Regions from separate parts of the Streptomyces sp. NPDC101219 genome, predicted to be linked through region 1. Evidence: riboswitches for the same ligand, from Rfam matches in the RefSeq annotation. Region 1 holds a riboswitch; each other region holds the start of a gene.
The links. A riboswitch is a leader RNA that binds a small molecule or an ion and turns the genes downstream of it on or off. The one in region 1 is predicted to bind cyclic di-AMP.

Region 1 (4,202 bases):
GTGCCGGTCCGAGGAGGTCTGCATGGGCCCCAGCGTACGGCTCGCTTCCGGCGACGGCGCGAGGCAGGCTATGGGTGCGCAGGGCAGGGCCGAGGCCGCGGTCCGGCCCTGTGCCCGGAGCGGGAGCAGGTGCCGCGCCGGCATGCTTCACCATATGGGAAACTGGTCTAGACAACCCTGAGCAGCGAAGGGCAGCATCACATGGCTGAGCGCCGCGTCAACGTCGGCTGGGCCGAGGGTCTCCACGCCCGCCCCGCCTCCATCTTCGTCCGAGCCGCCACGGCCGCAGGCGTCCCGGTGACGATCGCCAAGGCCGGGGGCGACCCCGTCAACGCGGCCTCCATGCTGGCCGTCCTGGGCCTGGGTGCCCAGGGCGGCGAGGAGATCGTGCTCGCGTCCGACGCCGAGGGCGCGGACGCCGCACTGGACCGGCTCGCCAAGCTGGTCGCCGAGGGCCTCGAGGAACTGCCCGAAACGGTCTGACACCCGGACCCGTTTCACGGTGACCGTCACCCGTCCGACGCGCACCGCATCGGCACAAAGGCCCGCCCGGTTCTCCGGGCGGGCCTTTCGCATTCCCTTTTCCGGGCAGGAAAAGGGACCCCCCGAATTACGCGCCTCTTTGTATACCGCGCCCGTATTAATTCCGTACGCCCGGTGTGTTGACGGAATGTTTCGAGGTCCTCACACGCTCCGCGGGTCCGGCGCCGGAGGCGGGACGCAGCCGGTGCGCGGCGTGCGCCCGTTCCAGGTGCTGGGCGGTGGCCGCCCGGGCCCGCTCCCCGTCGCCGCGGGCCACGGCGTCCACGATCAGGCCGTGCTCCGTCCAGGTCGGGGCCGGGTCGGCCGGTTCCGCCACGGCGTACATCCAGGCGATCTTGTGGCGCAGCCCGGTCAGGGTCGAGGCCAGGGCGTGGCTCGCCGCGGCCTGGGCCAGCGTCTCGTGGAACCAGCCGTCGAGGGAGCGCAGGTCGTCGCTGCTCCCCTGGCGGGCCCGCTCCTGGCCCAGGCGGACGAGGCCGCGCAGCACCTTGAGGTGGGCGTCGGTACGGCGCTGGGCCGCGCGGGCGGCACCGAGGGGTTCGAGCAGCAGACGCATCTCCAGCAGGTCCGCGGCCTCCCGCTCGGTGGGCTCGGCGACGCACGCGCCCGCGTGCCGCCGGGTCACCACGAACCCCTCCGCCTCCAGCGTCCGCAGCGCCTCGCGCACCGGGACCCGGGACACGCCGTAGCGGCGCGCCAGGAGTTCCTCGGTGAGCCGGCTTCCGCGCGCGTGGACTCCCGCGACGATGTCGTCCCGGACGGCGGCGCACAGTGAATGTGCGGGAACACGCATGGGCGACCTCCGGCTATTTCCCGTGCAACGCCGTCGTCAGGCGTCCGTTCCGTGACTCTATTGCAATTCACCGGATTGATTGATGCCGAGGGACCATTCATGCCTGTTTTTTGGACAACATTCGGAGGAACGCGAAAGCCCCGGCTCGGGGAGCCGGGGCCGTGCGGTGTTCCGGGTGGGCGCGGGGCCTGCCCGCGCACCCGTCAGAGGGAGACGCCGTGCGCGCGGAGGTAGGCGACCGGGTCGAGGTCCGAGCCGTAGTCGGCGCTCGTGCGGGCCTCGAAGTGCAGGTGCGCGCCGGTGACGTTGCCGGTCGAGCCGGAGAGGCCGATCTGCTGGCCCGGGGCGACCTGCTGGCCGGCCGAGACATTGACGGACGACAGGTGGCCGTACTGGGTGTACGTGCCGTCGTGCATCTTGATGACGACCTGGTTGCCGTAGGCGCCGCCCCAGCCGGCCTCGACGACCGTGCCGGCGCCGACGGACTGGACGGGCGTGCCGTTCGCGGCGTGGAAGTCGACACCGGTGTGGCTGCCGGAGGACCAGACGGCGCCGCCGGTCTTGTAGCCGGTGGACACGTAGGAGCCCGGGATCGGCGAGACGAAGGCGTTGAGCCGCTCCCGCTCGGCCTCGCGGGCGGCGCGCTCCTTCTCGGCGCGGGCCTTCTTGGCCTCCTTGGCGGCCTTCTCGCGCGCGGCCTCCTCGGCCGCCTTGCGGGCCTCGGCCTCGGCGGCCTCACGGGCGGCCTCGTGCTGGGCGGCCGCCTGGGCGTCGATCCGGTCGGCGACGGTGTCGCCGAGGGTGATGACGGGGGTGATACCGGTCTGGGCCGCGGCGGGTTCGGCGGCCAGCGCGGGTGCCGCGAGGGAGCCGACGACGCCGCTGCCGGTCAGGGCCGCGACGCCCGCCGCACGAGCGGTGCCGCGGTGGATGCGGCCGGGGCGGCGGTGCTTGCCGGTGGCGCGGGTGAACGCCATGTACAGGCTGGTCCTTTCCTTCCCTCTCGCCTACCGGGTTAGCTGACGGGTTCGGAGCAGGAAGGTCTCCTACGGACCCCCTCGCGACACGCGCGGGCGCCCGATTCACCCCAGGGACGGTGGGTCCCCGGCTCCCCTGGCTCGCGCCGTACGGGGACTCGGCGATGACTGTCCGGTGCCGCGGACGCGGCGCACTGCCTGACGAACAGCCCGCACGAAGCTATGCGGGAGGCGGGTCAATCCCCAAACGGATCCCGGTTTTTGTAGCGCATGCCACAGGGCAGACAGGCAGCCTCCGCCTCAATTCGGGCATAAGAGGGCCCTGGTGACGTTCTCGTCACCAGGGCCCCCACGCGGGAGTGCCGCCGCGGCGGTCTACTCGGCCGCCACCACGGTCACTTCGCCGATCCCGAGCGCCTCCACGGGCGCCTTGATCTGCGCGGCGTCACCGACCAGGACGGTCACCAGCCGGTCGACCGGGAAGGCGTTCACCACCGCCGCGGTGGCCTCCACGGTGCCGGTCGCGGCCAGCCGGCGGTACAACTCGGCCTGGTAGTCGTCGGGCAGGTGCTGCTCCACCTGGTCGGCGAGGGTGCTCGCGACCGCCGCCGCCGTCTCGTACTTCAGGGGTGCGACGCCCACCAGGTTCTGCACGGCGACGTCCCGCTCGTCGTCGGTCAGCCCGTCGGCGGCGAGGGTGCGCAGCACGTTCCACAGGTCCTGCAGCGCGGGCCCGGTGTTCGGGGTGTCCACGGAGCCGCTGATGGCGAGCATGGCCGCGCCCGTGCCGTCCGGCGCGGACCGGAGGACCTGGCCGAAGGAGCGGACGCCGTAGGTGTAGCCCTTCTCCTCGCGCAGGACGCGGTCCAGGCGGGAGGTGAGGGTGCCGCCGAGGCAGTACGTGCCGAGCACCTGCGCGGGCCACACCCGGTCGTGCCGGTCGGCGCCGACGCGGCCGATGAGCAGCTGCGTCTGGACGGCTCCCGGACGGTCCACGATCACGACCCGGCCGGTGTCGTCGGCGATCACGGGCGGCACCGGCCGGGGCTGTCCCGGCGAGCCGGTCCACGCGCCGAGCGTGTCCCCGAGCAGCGCCGGGAGGTCGACGCCGGTCAGGTCGCCGACGACCACGACGGTGGCCGTGGCGGGACGCACGTGCTTCTCGTAGAAGGCGCGCACGGCCGCCGAGTCGATGCTCGCGACGGTCTCCTCGGTGCCCTGCCGGGGGCGCGACATGCGCGCGTCGGCGGGGAACAGCTCCTTGGATAGCTCCTTGGCCGCCCGGCGGGAGGGGTTGGCCAGCTCGTGCGGGATCTCGTCGAGGCGGTTGCGGACCAGACGCTCGATCTCGCTGTCGGCGAAGGCGGGTGCCCTCAGGGCGTCGGCGAGCAGGCCCAGGCCCTTGGCCAGCCGCGAGGCCGGCACCTCCAGGGTGAGGCGGACGCCGGGGTGGTCGGCGAAGGCGTCCAGGGTGGCGCCGCAGCGCTCGAGTTCGGCGGCGAACTCCTCGGCGGAGTGCTTGTCGGTGCCCTCGGAGAAGGCCCGCGCCATGATCGTGGCGACGCCGTCGAGGCCGGCCGGTTCCGCGTCGAGGGGCGCGTCGAGGACCACCTCGACGGCGACGACCTGCTGGCCGGGGCGGTGGCAGCGCAGGACGGTCAGGCCGTTGTCGAGCGTGCCCCGCTCGGGGGCCGGGAAGGCCCAGGGCTTGGCGTCACCCGCCTGCGGCCGGGGGTGGAAGTCCATCGTGGCGAGCTCGGTCACTTCGCCGCCTCCTCGTTCTCGTCGGTGCCGGCGGCCGCGGCGGCCTGGGCGGGTGCCTCGTCCCCGGCGGCGAGGGGCTCGTAGACGAGCACCGCGCGGTTGTCGGGGCGCAGGCGGGCCTTGGC
Region 2 (4,202 bases), on a different contig from region 1:
CTCCTTTTGCCTGTGAGGCAAAAAATTTGCCCGCCGGACAAATCAGGGGGCTAGATAGGGGCATGAGCTCCCCCGAGACAGAGCCGTCGGGCGCCCGGCCCGACGCACTGGGTCTGGTCGCGCCGCAGCTGCGGGCACTGCGGCGCAGGGCCTCCCTCACCCTGGAGGCCGCGGCCCGCGACGCGGGCCTGTCGCCCGCCCACCTCTCGCGTCTGGAGACCGGGCAGCGGCAGCCCTCGCTGCCCATGCTGCTGTCCCTCGCCCGCGTCTACGGTACGACGGTCGCCGAACTCCTCGGCGAGGCGGCCCCCGAGCGGGATGCGGTGGTGCGCGCCGCCGGGATGGAACCCACGACGGCCGGCGGCTGGACCTACTGGCAGGCGGGCGCGCCCGGGCGCGGCATGCAGGCCCTGCGGGTCCACGTCCCGCACGGTTCGCAGGGCGACATCGTGCGCGTCCACCCCGGCGAGGAGTGGCTGTACGTCCTGCGGGGCCGGCTGCTGCTCCGGCTCGGCGAGACGCTGCACCGGCTCGGCCCGGGCGACAGCGCCCACTTCGACTCGCTCACCCCGCACCGGATCGCCGCGCAGGACCCCGACGGAGTCGAGCTCCTGTTCGTGCATACCCTGCTGCAGAGCCCCTCGGCCGCGCTCTGCCTCGGCCCCGCCCACGGAGATGCCTCGTGAGAAACATGGAAGAGAAGTTCCCGCGCGCCCTGTGGGTGCGCCTGTTCGTCTACGTCGTGGCGGGTCACGTCGTGGCGGGCTTCATCTATCTGCTGTTCACGGTCGGCGCGAAGCAGTAGCGGGCCGGGTGCGGCCGTGCCCCCGGCCCGCTCGGCCGGGGGTCAGTCCAGCAGGCGCGTGCGCAGCCGTTCCCGGGTCCCGGGTGCGAGGGTGAGGCCCTGCTCCAGGTAGGCGTCGACGCCGCCCCACGTCTCCTCGATGGTCTCCAGCGCTGCCTGAAGGTACTCGGCGCGGGCGTCGAACAGCGGGTTCAGCAGCTCCATGACCTCGGGGGAGTAGGCCGAGTCGGAGCTTCCGTTGCGGTGCACCTTGTAGCGGCGGTGCCGCTCGTTGGACTTCAGGTAGTCCTCGAAGATCGCGTCGCGCTCCACGCCCACCGCCAGCAGCGTCACCGCCACCGACAGGCCCGCGCGGTCCTTGCCGGCCGCGCAGTGCATCAGCGCGGGCACGCTCTCCTCGGCGAGCGCGTGCAGCACCCGGGAGTGCTCGGCGGTGCGGCCCCGGATGGTCGCCCGGTAGGAGGCGATCATCCGGTCCGCGGCCTTGCCGTCGGCGAGGATCGTGCGCAGCTGCTCCAGGTCGCCGTCGCGGACCATCCGCCAGAACTCCGCCCCGTCGGCCGGGTCGCTCAGCGGCAGGTTCACGTTGCGCACGCCGGGCAGGGCGACGTCCGGGCCCTCCAGCTTCTGGTCGGCCGCGTTGCGGAAGTCGAAGACGGTGTGCAGTCCCAGGGACGACAGGAAGGCGGCGTCCTCGGCGGTCGCGTGGGCGAGGTGGCCGCTGCGGAACAGCACGCCGTGCCGCACGCGCCGGCCGTCCCGGGTCGGCAGCCCGCCCACGTCACGGAAATTGCGCACCCCGGCCAGCTCGGGTTCGGTCGACGGGATGTGCTGCGTCACGGGGGCTCCTCCCACTCGGCGTCGTCGACGCGGCTCGTCGACGGCACCCCGACGATACGACATCGCGAGCCGGGAAGAAGTCCCGATTCAGCGTTTAAGGCGTTCTGTCCGTTTCGGGGAATTCGCCATAACGTGCCCCGATAGAAAGGGAGATGGGAATGGGGTGCGTGAGCATCGTCATAGTGGTGACAACGGGTTGTCGCCATGTTCACGTAATTCCCCTGTCCCGCAAGCCTTTTCGGCATTTCACGGGACACGGAATCCACGCACGGTGACAGCAATTGTCCGAGTGGATCACGGAAAAGGGCGTTCAGGGGGAACCCCTCGCTTGTCCCTTTGCGTCTTGGTCGCTTACGTTCGCCACCGATCCGGACGGACGCCTAATCCTGCCGCCGCCCGGAGCCCGCACACTCACTGACCCGTGAACGGCAGGAGCGGGGGACCCACAGGTACGACTGCCTGTTACCGGTCTTCCGGAGAAACAGGCTCGGGGTTAAGCCGCGTCCTGCGCGGCCGGGCATCTCCAGCCCGAACCCGACAGCTCACCTCGCAGGCGCCGGAGAGGAATTCGTCATGCCCGCCAAGGGTAAGCACCGCCGTCCCAGGACCCTGCGTCTCGCCCGTTCCATCGCCGTCGCCGGTACCGGTGGCGCCGCTCTCGCCCTGCCGCTCCTCGGCGCCACCGGCGCCCACGCCGCCACCCCCCAGGCGGCTCCGGAGAAGGCCGTCCAGAGCGTGTCCGCCGGCGCCAAGGCCGACGGCAAGGACACCGCGAAGAACGGCGAGTCCCGCACCTACGTCGTGAAGTCCGGGGACTACCTGGCCAAGATCGCCGACACCGAGAACGTCGACGGCGGCTGGAAGCAGCTCTACGCCGACAACCGCGAGGCCGTCGGTGACGACCCGTCGCTCATCCACCCCGGCCTGAAGCTGTCCATCGACGGCAAGGCCGCGCCGAGCGCCCCGAAGAAGTCCTCCTCGGCCCCGTCCGCCCAGGACGCGCCGAAGAAGAAGACCGCGCCCGCCAAGCCCTCCGCAGGCAAGAGCGAGGCCCCGGTCAAGAAGACCGCCCCGCAGTCCACGGGCGCCAATCAGGCCGCCAGTGCCTCCGGTTACACCTCCCCGGTGCCCGGCGGCGGCGTCGGCACCGGCTACAAGGTGGCCGGCGGCATGTGGTCCAGCGGCTACCACACCGGTGTCGACTTCAGTGTCCCGACCGGGACCTCGCTGAAGGCCGTCGGCTCCGGCACCGTGGTCTCCGCCGGCTGGGCGGGCGCGTACGGCAACGAGGTCGTCATCAAGCTCAACGACGGCCACTACGCCCAGTACGCCCACCTGTCCTCGCTGTCCGTCTCGGCCGGCCAGGCCGTGAGCGCCGGCCAGCAGGTCGGCCTGTCCGGTTCGACCGGCAACTCGACCGGTCCGCACCTGCACTTCGAGATCCGCACCTCGCCGAACTACGGCGCGGACGTGGACCCCGTCTCCTACCTCCGCTCGAAGGGCGTCTCCATCGGCTGACCCCCGCGCCGACCTGCCTGACACGCCGCCGAAGGCCGGACCCCGATCCCGGGTCCGGCCTTCGGTGATGCGCCGCAACGGGAATCGACAGGCGGAGTGGTTTATCTCACCGCCCGTCAACCCTTTCCTACGGTCGCGTAGGTCACATCCGAAACGCCATCATGGGTGACCGTGGCAGACGATTCGAGGAAAGACAGCAGAGTGGAATTCGGGTCGTACGTGGCGGTGGGGGACAGCTTCACCGAGGGAGTCGGCGATCCCGGCCCCGACGGCGCGTTCGTCGGCTGGGCCGACCGGTTCGCCGTGCTCCTCGCCGACCGCCGGCCCGAAGGCGCCTTCCAGTACACCAACCTCGCGGTGCGCGGAAAGCTGCTCGACCAGATCGTGGCGGACCAGATCCCGCGGGCGGTGGAGCTCGCCCCGGACCTGGTGTCCATCTGCGCGGGCGGCAACGACATCATCCGGCCGGGCACCGACCCGGACGAGGTGGCCGACCGGTTCGAGCGGGCCGTCGCGGCACTCGCCGCCGCGTCCGGCACCGTGCTGATCGCCACCGGCTTCGACACCCGGGGCGTGCCCGTGCTCCGCCGGCTGCGCGGCAAGGTCGCCACGTACAACGGACATGTGCGGGCCATCGCCGACCGGTACGGCTGCCCGGTGCTCGACCTGTGGTCGCTGCGCAGCGTCCAGGATCGCAGGGCGTGGGACGCCGACCGGCTGCACCTCTCGCCCGAGGGCCACACCCGCGTGGCGCTCCGGGCGGGCCAGGCCCTCGGCCTGGAGGTCCCGGCCGACCCCGAGCAGCCCTGGCCCCCGCTCCCGGCCCGGGGCACGTTCGACGTCCGGCGGGACGACGTCCAGTGGGCCCGCGAGTACCTCGTGCCGTGGATCGGCCGACGCCTGCGCGGGGAGTCCTCCGGCGACCACGTCACGGCGAAGGGGGCGCTGTCCCCGCACGCCATCAAGGAGCGGATCGCCTCGGTGGCGTGACGCGTCGCACGAGCCCGGCGGGCCGTCCCGGACAAGGGGGTACGGCCCG
Region 3 (4,202 bases), on a different contig from region 1:
CGGGCGCGGTCAACGCCCTCATCCGCAACTACCTGGACCTCACCCGGGACAGCGGGCACGTGCCGGCCAAAGCGATCACGGACCGGGAGGAGGAGATCCTGAAGCTGGTCGCCGAGGGACACACCTCCCAGCAGATCGCCGACCTGCTCACGATCAGCCCCAAGACCGTGGAGCGGCACCGGGCGAACCTGCTGTCCAAACTGGGCCTCAAAGACCGCCTGGAACTCACCCGGTACGCGATCCGGGTCGGACTGATCGAGCCCTGACGCCGGCCCGGGACGCCGTCGGGCGGACGGTGACCGGTGGCCGGTGCCGTCCGCGCGGTTGCCAGACTGGCCCCGAGCCGCACCGTCCCGGCCCCGGCCGACCCGCCCCCGTCCTGGAGTACGCCGATGCCCCACCCGTACGTCCTGCTGTCCGCCGCCGTCTCCCTCGACGGCTACCTGGACGACACCGGCCCCGAACGGCTGCTGCTGTCCAGCCCGGCCGACTTCGACCGGGTCGACGAGGTACGGGCCTCGGTGGACGCGGTGCTCGTCGGAGCCGGCACCCTGCGCGCCGACAACCCACGGCTGCTGGTCAACTCGCCCGAGCGGCGCGCCGCCCGGGTCGCCGAGGGCAGGCCGGAGTACCCGCTGAAGGTCACCGTCAGTGGCTCCGGCGACCTGGACCCGGCCGCCCGCTTCTGGCACACGGGCGGCGACAAGCTCCTGTACACGACGGACCGGGGCGCCGAGCGCGCCCGCGCCCTCGGACCGGCCACCGACATCGTCCCGCTCGGCGCGGAGCTGGACTGGCGGCGCCTGCTGGAGCACCTGCACGACGTCCGCGGGGTGCGCCGGCTCATGGTGGAGGGCGGCGGCCTGATCCACACCCAGCTCGTCACCCAGGGCCTCGCCGACGAACTCCAGCTGGTCGTGGCGCCGTTGTTCGTGGGCGACCCCGACGCGCCCCGCCTGTTCGGCCCCGGTTCCTACCAGGCCGGCCGGCTGCGGCTGCTGGAGACCCGGCAGATCGGCGACGTCGTCCTGATGCGCTACGAGCCCACCGCGCCCGGGACCGGCGCGACGGTCACCGCCGCCGACCGCCACTGGCTCGCCCTCGCCTGCGACCTGGCGTCCCGGTGCACGCCCTCGCGGACGGCGTTCAGCGTGGGCGCGGTGGTGGTCGCGGCCGACGGCACGGAACTGGCGCGCGGTCACTCCCGGGAGGGCGGCGACCCGGTGGCGCACGCGGAGGAGGTCGCGCTCGCCGGGACCGACCCCACGGACCCCCGGCTCGCCACCGCCACGGTGTACTCCAGCCTGGAGCCCTGCGCCCGCCGCGCGTCCCGGCCCGCCTCCTGCTCCCGGCTCCTGCTGGACGCGGGGGTGCGGCGAGTGGTCACGGCGTGGCGGGAGCCCGACACCTTCGTCACGGACGCCGACGGCAGCGGGCTGCTGACGGCCGCGGGCGCCACCGTGGTCGTCGTGCCGGAGCTGGAGGACCGCGCCAAGGCGCCGAACGCCCATCTGACGGGAGGGTGAGCACGGCCTCCACTCCGCCCGTCGGCCGCGCGAGCAGCACCGTTGAAAAGGGGCCCGGGGAAAAGCGTGCGCGAAGCGCTCCCCGGATGCCGTACACTGGAATCACAACGACGCGGGGTGGAGCAGCTCGGTAGCTCGCTGGGCTCATAACCCAGAGGTCGCAGGTTCAAATCCTGTCCCCGCTACTGAAGGCCGAGGGCCGGAATCCGAAACAGGATTCCGGCCCTCGGTGCGTTCCGTCCCGTCCGTCCCGTCCGTCCCGTCCGGCGCGCCGGAGTGCCGGAGAGTTCCTCCCAGGCTTCCCCCCTTCCTCCCCGCCTCACGCCGGCGCGCGCCCCTTCCTTCGCTCACCCTCCGTGGTCACCCACCGTGTCCGCGCCGTCCCGCAGGGATAACAATTGACGCTCCGTCAGAAAACGGGCCTCATTCGAGGTGGAGTCAACTCGCCCGTTTTCGCCTGCTCGTGGCGGGTAAGTCCGTACGGGATTCGTTAACGATCAAGAGGAACCGCTTGGAATCAGGCCCCCACGTCTATTAACGTTCGATAACGCAGCGCGGTCGTCCCAGCCGTCACACGAGTCGGCTCCGTGCGCACGCGCCGAATCCCGCAAGGGAACCGGGGAACCACCAACTTGGGGTGAATCGCGTGGATGCCCCCGTGGAGACACGGGCGGTATACGCGCGTAGGAGACCTTCCTGCTCCGAACCCGTCAGCTAACCCGGTAGGCGGAGAAGGAAGGAAAGGAGTACGCCCACGTGGCGTCGAACCGGCCTGCCCCCGAGGCCCCTCTCATGCCGAGCCAGCGCGACGGCGACACCTTCGTCTACGGCGGCGTCCGCGCCGACGAGGGCCCCTTCGAGGAGTGGAACCCCACCGCGGAGTCCGTCCGCCCGGTGCGCGGCCGGCATCGCGTCAGCAAGCAGCGCGGCGGAGGACTCGCCCGCAGCTCCACCGTCCTGGGTGTCGGCGTCATAGCCGCCGTCGGCGCCGGCGGCATGGCCAGCGCCCAGACCGGCAAGCCGCCGGTCTCCATCTCCATGCCCGACCTCCCCAACGTGGGTTCCCTCATCTCCGACGAGGAAACGCCCGAGGGCTCCGCCACCCCGCTCAGCAGCATCGGCACCGCCGGCGCCGAAGCCGAGCAGGGCAACGCCGGCGAGGCACTGCGCAGCCGGATCATGGCGCAGGTCGAGCAGCAGCAGGACCAGGCCGAGAGCAAGGCCGCCGCCGCTGCCGTCGCCGCCGCCGAGAAGGAGGCCGCTCAGGCCGCCGCCAAGGCCGAGAAGGAGGCCAAGGCCAAGGCCGCGGAAGCGAAGCGAAAGGCCGAGGAGGAGGCGAAGAAGAAGGCCGAGGCCGAGCGCCTCGCCAAGCTGGCCACCCAGTACGCGCTGCCGACCTCCTCCTACACGCTCACCTCGACCTTCGGTCAGGCCGGCGCCTACTGGTCCTCCGGCCAGCACACCGGCCTCGACTTCGCCGCCCCCAGCGGCACGCTGATCAAGGCCGTCCACACCGGCACCATCACCTCCGCCGGCTGGGACGGCTCCTACGGCTACAAGACGGTGCTGACCCTCGACGACGGCACCGAGATCTGGTACGCCCACCAGTCCTCGATCAGCGTCAGCGTCGGCCAGAAGGTCACCACCGGCGAGGTCATCGGCCGGGTGGGCTCCACCGGCAACTCCACCGGCGCCCACCTGCACCTGGAGGTCCACACCTCGGGCTCCGCCTCCGGCATCGACCCCCTGACCTGGCTGCGCAGCAAGGGCCTCAACCCGTAACGGACCCCGTTCCGGACCCTCCACCGGCAGTCCCGACGGCGCCCCCAGGGCGTCCGGGCTGCCGGTCAGGTGTTTCCGGGGCCGTTCGAGCCGGGCCACCCGGGCGCGGACGCGGGATGCGGCCCGGCGGGGTGCGTCGGCAGTACGTAGGGGTGGCCGTAGCCGTAGCCGCCTCCGTAGCCGTACCCGCCTCCGTAGCCGTAGCCCCCTCCGTAGCCGTAGCCGTAGCCATAGCCATAGCCATAGCCGTGGGCCGGAGCGTGGCCGTGGGGGCCGGGCGGCGGGCCTGTCACGCGGAAGACCGGCGCGGTGATCCGGGCCGCGTGCTCCAGTGCCGGGCGGGCCCTGCCCCGCCGTCGCCACAGCTCCCCGAGCAGGGCGCCCTCACGGGCGACGAAGTCCGCCGGTGCGCGCCCCGCGCCGCCCCGGTGCCGCAGGAAGGCCAGGGACGTCGCGAACGCCTCGTACCGCGCCACCTCCCGGGCCGCGGCCCGGCCGCCGTGCCGCCGGGCGTACTGCCGGGCGAGGCGCCGGGCCCGCATCGAGCCGAGCACGAACGGCTCCACCGGGGTCAGCCACCCGGCGGCCACATAGGCCGGCAGCTCCGTGCGCACGGTGCGCAGTTCCCGCTGCCGGGTCCACACCACCAGCCACGTCAGCACCCCGAACAGCGGCACCATGAACACCGCGTAGACCGCGAAGAAGCCGTACTCGCCGAGGTTCGAGGAGCCGTTCCACAGCGCGTGCAGGCCCATCGCCAGCGCCAGCCCGGTCAGCGGGAGCAGCACGCGCCGCACCCGGCGGCCCTCGCCGGACAGGGCGGCGAGGCCGAAGCCGATGCCGGTGAGCACGGTGAACAGGGGGTGCGCGAACGGCGACATCACGGCGCGGACG
Region 4 (4,202 bases), on a different contig from region 1:
CCCTCGTAGACGGCGAGTTCGCCCGTCTTCAGCGAGTCCTTGTACTCCGCCGGGCCGCGCCCCATGTCGAGCAGGCCCACCCCCTCGGCAGCGGCGGCCTCGGCCATCCGCAGGTGCAGCACCAGCCCCGGCGAGTACTTCGCGAACTCCGGGTCGTAGGCCGGGAACCAGCAGGCCAGCACGGTGGCCGAGCGCAGGCCGAAGTGCGCGGCGACGGGCCGGCCGCCGGCGTAGAGCACCGACAGGGTGCCCGTGCACTGGGCGGACCGGGTCTCCGCGAGCCGGGCCACCAGCCGGGCGATCCACTCCTGCGCGAACCGGTCGCGCCGGCCCGTCCTGCGGTACTGCGCCGACTTCCACTCCATGAGCGTGCGCAGCGCGGCCGGGTCGCGCTCGTCGAAGACGAACCGGACCGGGCCGGCCTGGCGGCCGAGCCGGCGCTCCTTGGCCAGCGTGGTCTTCAGGAACTTCGGCGACTGGGTGCGCAGCACGGACTCGTAGGTCTCGTACCCCTTCTCCACGTCGATGACGTAGGTGGCGTGCTCCTCGGCCGCGTACGGCACGAACAGCCCCTGGTCCGCCTCCAGGTTGTCGAAGGCGAAGCTGGACACCGAGCAGGCGCGCAGCAGTTCACGGGGGTCCACCGCCGACCCGGGAGGCAGGATCGCTCCCTGGCAGTCGGACACCCCCAGGCCGATCGCCCGGCCCTGCCCCCACGGTCCGTGCTCGTACGGCAGGAACCCGGCCGGGTCCGCGCCCTCGTACACCACCGCGACCCGGGCGCGCGGCCGTACCCGTCCCACGACCGTGGTGAATTCCGGTTCCATGAACGGATTGCGTGGTGTGTCCGCCGTGGCGCGCAGCTCGCGCCACCGTTCCCGTTCCCCCTCGCCGAGCTCCTCGGGCCTCAGCACACGCGTGCGTCCACTGCTCACCTGACCCCCCGATCAAGTCCCCCCTGGACCCTTGGAAGGTACCGCCGGGGAACCGTGCCCGGTAGGCCGCGTCGCCTCTTATTGCCAAATGGTGCACAAACCGTCAACCGGGTACGACCCGGCCGTGGCCGGGAGGAGCCGGGACGGGCGGGCCGTGGGGCCGGCGCCGGGCGGCGGCGGGGGCCGGGGCGGGCGGAGGCGGTGAAGGGGACGGGTGCGCTGTCCGTATTCTCTGATCATGGCCGCACCCACCGCATACTCGCTCATCGCCACCGATCTGGACGGGACGCTGCTGCGCGGCGACGACACCCTGTCCGACCGGACCCTCGCCGCGCTCGCACGGGCCGGGCGGGCCGGTGCCCGGCATCTGGTGGTGACGGGGCGCCCGGCCCCCCGCGTGCGCCCGCTGCTCGCGGACCTCGGCTGCACGGGGCTCGCGGTCTGCGGCCAGGGCGCGCAGGTGTACGACGCCGGGACGGAACGGCTGCTGTGGTCGGTCACCCTGGACCGGGAGCTCGCGGAGACCGCGCTCGGCAAGATCGAGGCGGAGACGGGCGAGGTGTACGCGGCGGTCGACCAGGACGGGGTCGACGGGCTCACGCTGATCGAGCCGGGCTACCGGATGCCGCACCCCACGCTGCCCGCCGTGCGGGTGGGGCGGCGGACCGATCTGTGGGAGCGGCCGATCAGCAAGGTGCTGCTGCGCCACCCGGTGCTGTCGGACGACGCGTTGGCGGCGGCGGCGCGTTCGGTGATCGGCTCGCTGGCCACAGTCACGATGTCGGGACCGGGCACGGTGGAGCTCCAGCCGTGCGGGATCACGAAGGCCACGGGGCTGGCGCTGGCCGCCGAGCGGCTGGGGGTCGGCCCGGCGGGCACGATCGCGTTCGGCGACATGCCCAACGACATCCCCATGTTCGACTGGGCGGCCCACGGGGTGGCGATGGCCAATGCCCACGACGAGCTGAAGGCGGTGGCCGACGAGGTCACCACGACGAACGAGGACGACGGCGTGGCCGTCGTCCTCGAGCGACTGTTCGGCAGGGGGCCGGTGCCGCACGTGCCCCAACACGTGCCGCACCCGTCCGCCCCGGGTGATGCGTCCCTGCCCGCCGCAGGGAGGGTGGTGGCTCAGTAGGCCCCGAAGACGTTGTCGATCGAGCCGTAGCGGTCGGCCGCGTAGTTGCAGGCTGCCGTGATGTTGGCGACCGGGTCGTACGGGTCGTAGACGGTGCCGGGCACGTGGTAGGCGGCGAAGGTCGGGTCGATGACCTGGAGCAGGCCCTTGGACGGGGTGCCCTTGGCGGCGTTGGAGTCCCACAGGTTGATGGCCTGCGGGTTGCCCGAGGACTCGCGGATGATGTTGCGGTGGATGCCCTCGTAGGAGCCGGGGATGCCGTGCTGGGCCATGACGGACAGCGACTCGCGGATCCAGCCGTCGAGGTTGTTCGGGTACACCGTCGCCGCGGTGGCGGCGGCCGGGGCGGCGGCCGGGGTGGCCGCTGCGGCGTTGGAGGCGCCGAACAGCGGCAGGGCGGCCACGGCGACGCCGGTGCCGGCGACGGCGAGGGTGCGGGCGAGACGTCGGCTGCCGAAGCGGCGGAGCTGACCGGATGCAGGCATGTCTGTGTTCCTCTCCTACGCCTGCGAGGTGAGCTGTCGGGTTCGGACGGGAGAGTGTCCGGCCGTGCCCCTGCGGGCACGGCTTCACCCCGAGCCGTTCCGGCGCGTGACCGGCCCGGCGACTTACCTGGGTCCCCCGCTCCTGCCGTGCGTGAGTGAGTTCGTCGTTGGGTGGTGCGGGCGGCGGCAGGATTCGGCGTCCGCCCGGCGGCCCGGAACGTATGCGAGAGCACACGCCGGGAACAAGTGCGAGGGTCACGGTAAACGCTGTTTGATCTTGACATGGGCGGTTTGCGCCACTTGATCCTTTACGGTCGCCACGGCTCAACTCGCTGCGGGGCAACGGGGAACCGGCGGTGTACGGATGTCGTCGATGTGTCGGGCGGCGCGTGACCGACCTCACGGGTCGCCGGGTCGGAGCGCATTTCACACTAAGAGGAATTCGCTTGGTAATTGCGGCAAATCGGGCGTCGGGGCGGGCAGGATGGTGAGCATGCCGAGGTGTGGTCCGGAATGCGGAGCGATCCGCCCCGGAAAGTCAGAGAATGTCCACTGCTATGAACCGATCAAAAACGGGCCGGTCCTGATCGCCTCCTGCCCGGCCTGTACCCCCGGGCCCTGGCGGTGATCGAAACATGACCGGATACGCTGACTTGAGTGATGGCAGCGACCTATCGACAAACCGTGTAAACGCCAGTGGACACCAGCAGACAGGAGACCCCTCGTGACCGTCGTCGGGCCGTTCGGGCTGAGCGTGCGGGACCAGGCTCTGGAAGCCGATGTCCAGGCCGGGATGACGGCTGTCGAGGAGGGGCTGCTCGAGGCCACCAAGAGTGAGGTCCCCTTCATCACGGAGGCCGCCCAGCACCTGGTGCGGGCCGGCGGCAAGCGGTTCCGGCCGCTGCTGGTGATGCTCTCCGCCCAGTTCGGCGACCCCTACGCGCCGGGCGTCGTGCCGTCGGCCGTGGTCGTGGAGCTGACCCACCTGGCCACGCTGTACCACGACGACGTGATGGACGACGCCGCGGTGCGCCGCGGGGTCGCCAGCGCCAACACCCGCTGGGGCAACTCCGTCGCCGTCCTCACCGGCGACTTCCTCTTCGCGCGGGCTTCGCAGATCCTCGCCGACCTCGGCCCCGAGGCCGTCCGCGTGCAGGCGGTGGCGTTCGAGCGGCTGGTCACCGGCCAGATCCTGGAGACCGCGGGCCCGCAGGACGGACGGGACCCCGTGGAGCACTACCTGGACGTGCTCGGCGGCAAGACCGGCTCCCTGGTCGCGGTGTCCTGCCGGTTCGGCGCCATGATGTCCGGCGCCGACGAGACGGTCGTGGACGTGCTCACCCAGTACGGCGAGCGGCTCGGCGTCGCCTTCCAGCTCGCCGACGACGTCCTCGACATCGCCTCCGACTCCCACGAGTCGGGCAAGACCCCGGGCACCGACCTGCGCGAGGGCATCGCCACCCTGCCGGTGCTGCGGCTGCGCGAGCGGGCCGAGCGGCTCGGCCTGGCCGACGACCTCGCCCTGTGCGAGCTGCTCGGCTCCGACCTCACCGACGACGCCCGGCACGCCGAGGCGCTGCGTCTGCTGCGCGCCCACCCCGCCCTGGAGCAGGCCCGCCGCGACACCGTGCGCTACGCCAAGGA

Region 2: linked by a shared signal. The riboswitch ahead of ACIRPP_RS10960 (peptidoglycan DD-metalloendopeptidase family protein) and the one ahead of ACIRPP_RS30685 (M23 family metallopeptidase) in region 1 are both predicted to bind cyclic di-AMP.
Region 3: linked by a shared signal. The riboswitch ahead of ACIRPP_RS19080 (M23 family metallopeptidase) and the one ahead of ACIRPP_RS30685 (M23 family metallopeptidase) in region 1 are both predicted to bind cyclic di-AMP.
Region 4: linked by a shared signal. The riboswitch ahead of ACIRPP_RS05430 (transglycosylase SLT domain-containing protein) and the one ahead of ACIRPP_RS30685 (M23 family metallopeptidase) in region 1 are both predicted to bind cyclic di-AMP.

Annotation. Positions count from the first base shown of each region.
Region 1 is NZ_JBIWOK010000024.1:4,636-8,837, reverse strand. It holds gene ACIRPP_RS30700 (GNAT family N-acetyltransferase) at 1-24, opposite strand, end outside; gene ACIRPP_RS30695 (HPr family phosphocarrier protein) at 202-483, shown strand; gene ACIRPP_RS30690 (GntR family transcriptional regulator) at 641-1,336, opposite strand; gene ACIRPP_RS30685 (M23 family metallopeptidase) at 1,540-2,313, opposite strand; cyclic di-AMP (ydaO/yuaA leader) riboswitch at 2,326-2,487, opposite strand; gene ACIRPP_RS30680 (M16 family metallopeptidase) at 2,689-4,077, opposite strand; gene ACIRPP_RS30675 (M16 family metallopeptidase) at 4,074-4,202, opposite strand, start outside.
Region 2 is NZ_JBIWOK010000004.1:509,612-513,813, reverse strand. It holds gene ACIRPP_RS10975 (helix-turn-helix domain-containing protein) at 63-686, shown strand; gene ACIRPP_RS10970 (DUF6126 family protein) at 683-805, shown strand; gene ACIRPP_RS10965 (tyrosine-protein phosphatase) at 848-1,645, opposite strand; cyclic di-AMP (ydaO/yuaA leader) riboswitch at 2,048-2,214, shown strand; gene ACIRPP_RS10960 (peptidoglycan DD-metalloendopeptidase family protein) at 2,219-3,163, shown strand; gene ACIRPP_RS10955 (SGNH/GDSL hydrolase family protein) at 3,365-4,153, shown strand.
Region 3 is NZ_JBIWOK010000008.1:396,082-400,283, forward strand. It holds gene ACIRPP_RS19065 (response regulator transcription factor) at 1-266, shown strand, start outside; gene ACIRPP_RS19070 (dihydrofolate reductase family protein) at 393-1,526, shown strand; tRNA gene ACIRPP_RS19075 (tRNA-Met) at 1,638-1,711, shown strand; cyclic di-AMP (ydaO/yuaA leader) riboswitch at 2,113-2,270, shown strand; gene ACIRPP_RS19080 (M23 family metallopeptidase) at 2,283-3,308, shown strand; gene ACIRPP_RS19085 (PrsW family intramembrane metalloprotease) at 3,374-4,202, opposite strand, start outside.
Region 4 is NZ_JBIWOK010000002.1:468,620-472,821, reverse strand. It holds gene ACIRPP_RS05440 (GNAT family N-acetyltransferase) at 1-914, opposite strand, end outside; gene ACIRPP_RS05435 (HAD family hydrolase) at 1,174-2,073, shown strand; gene ACIRPP_RS05430 (transglycosylase SLT domain-containing protein) at 2,067-2,558, opposite strand; cyclic di-AMP (ydaO/yuaA leader) riboswitch at 2,564-2,726, opposite strand; gene ACIRPP_RS05425 (polyprenyl synthetase family protein) at 3,283-4,202, shown strand, end outside.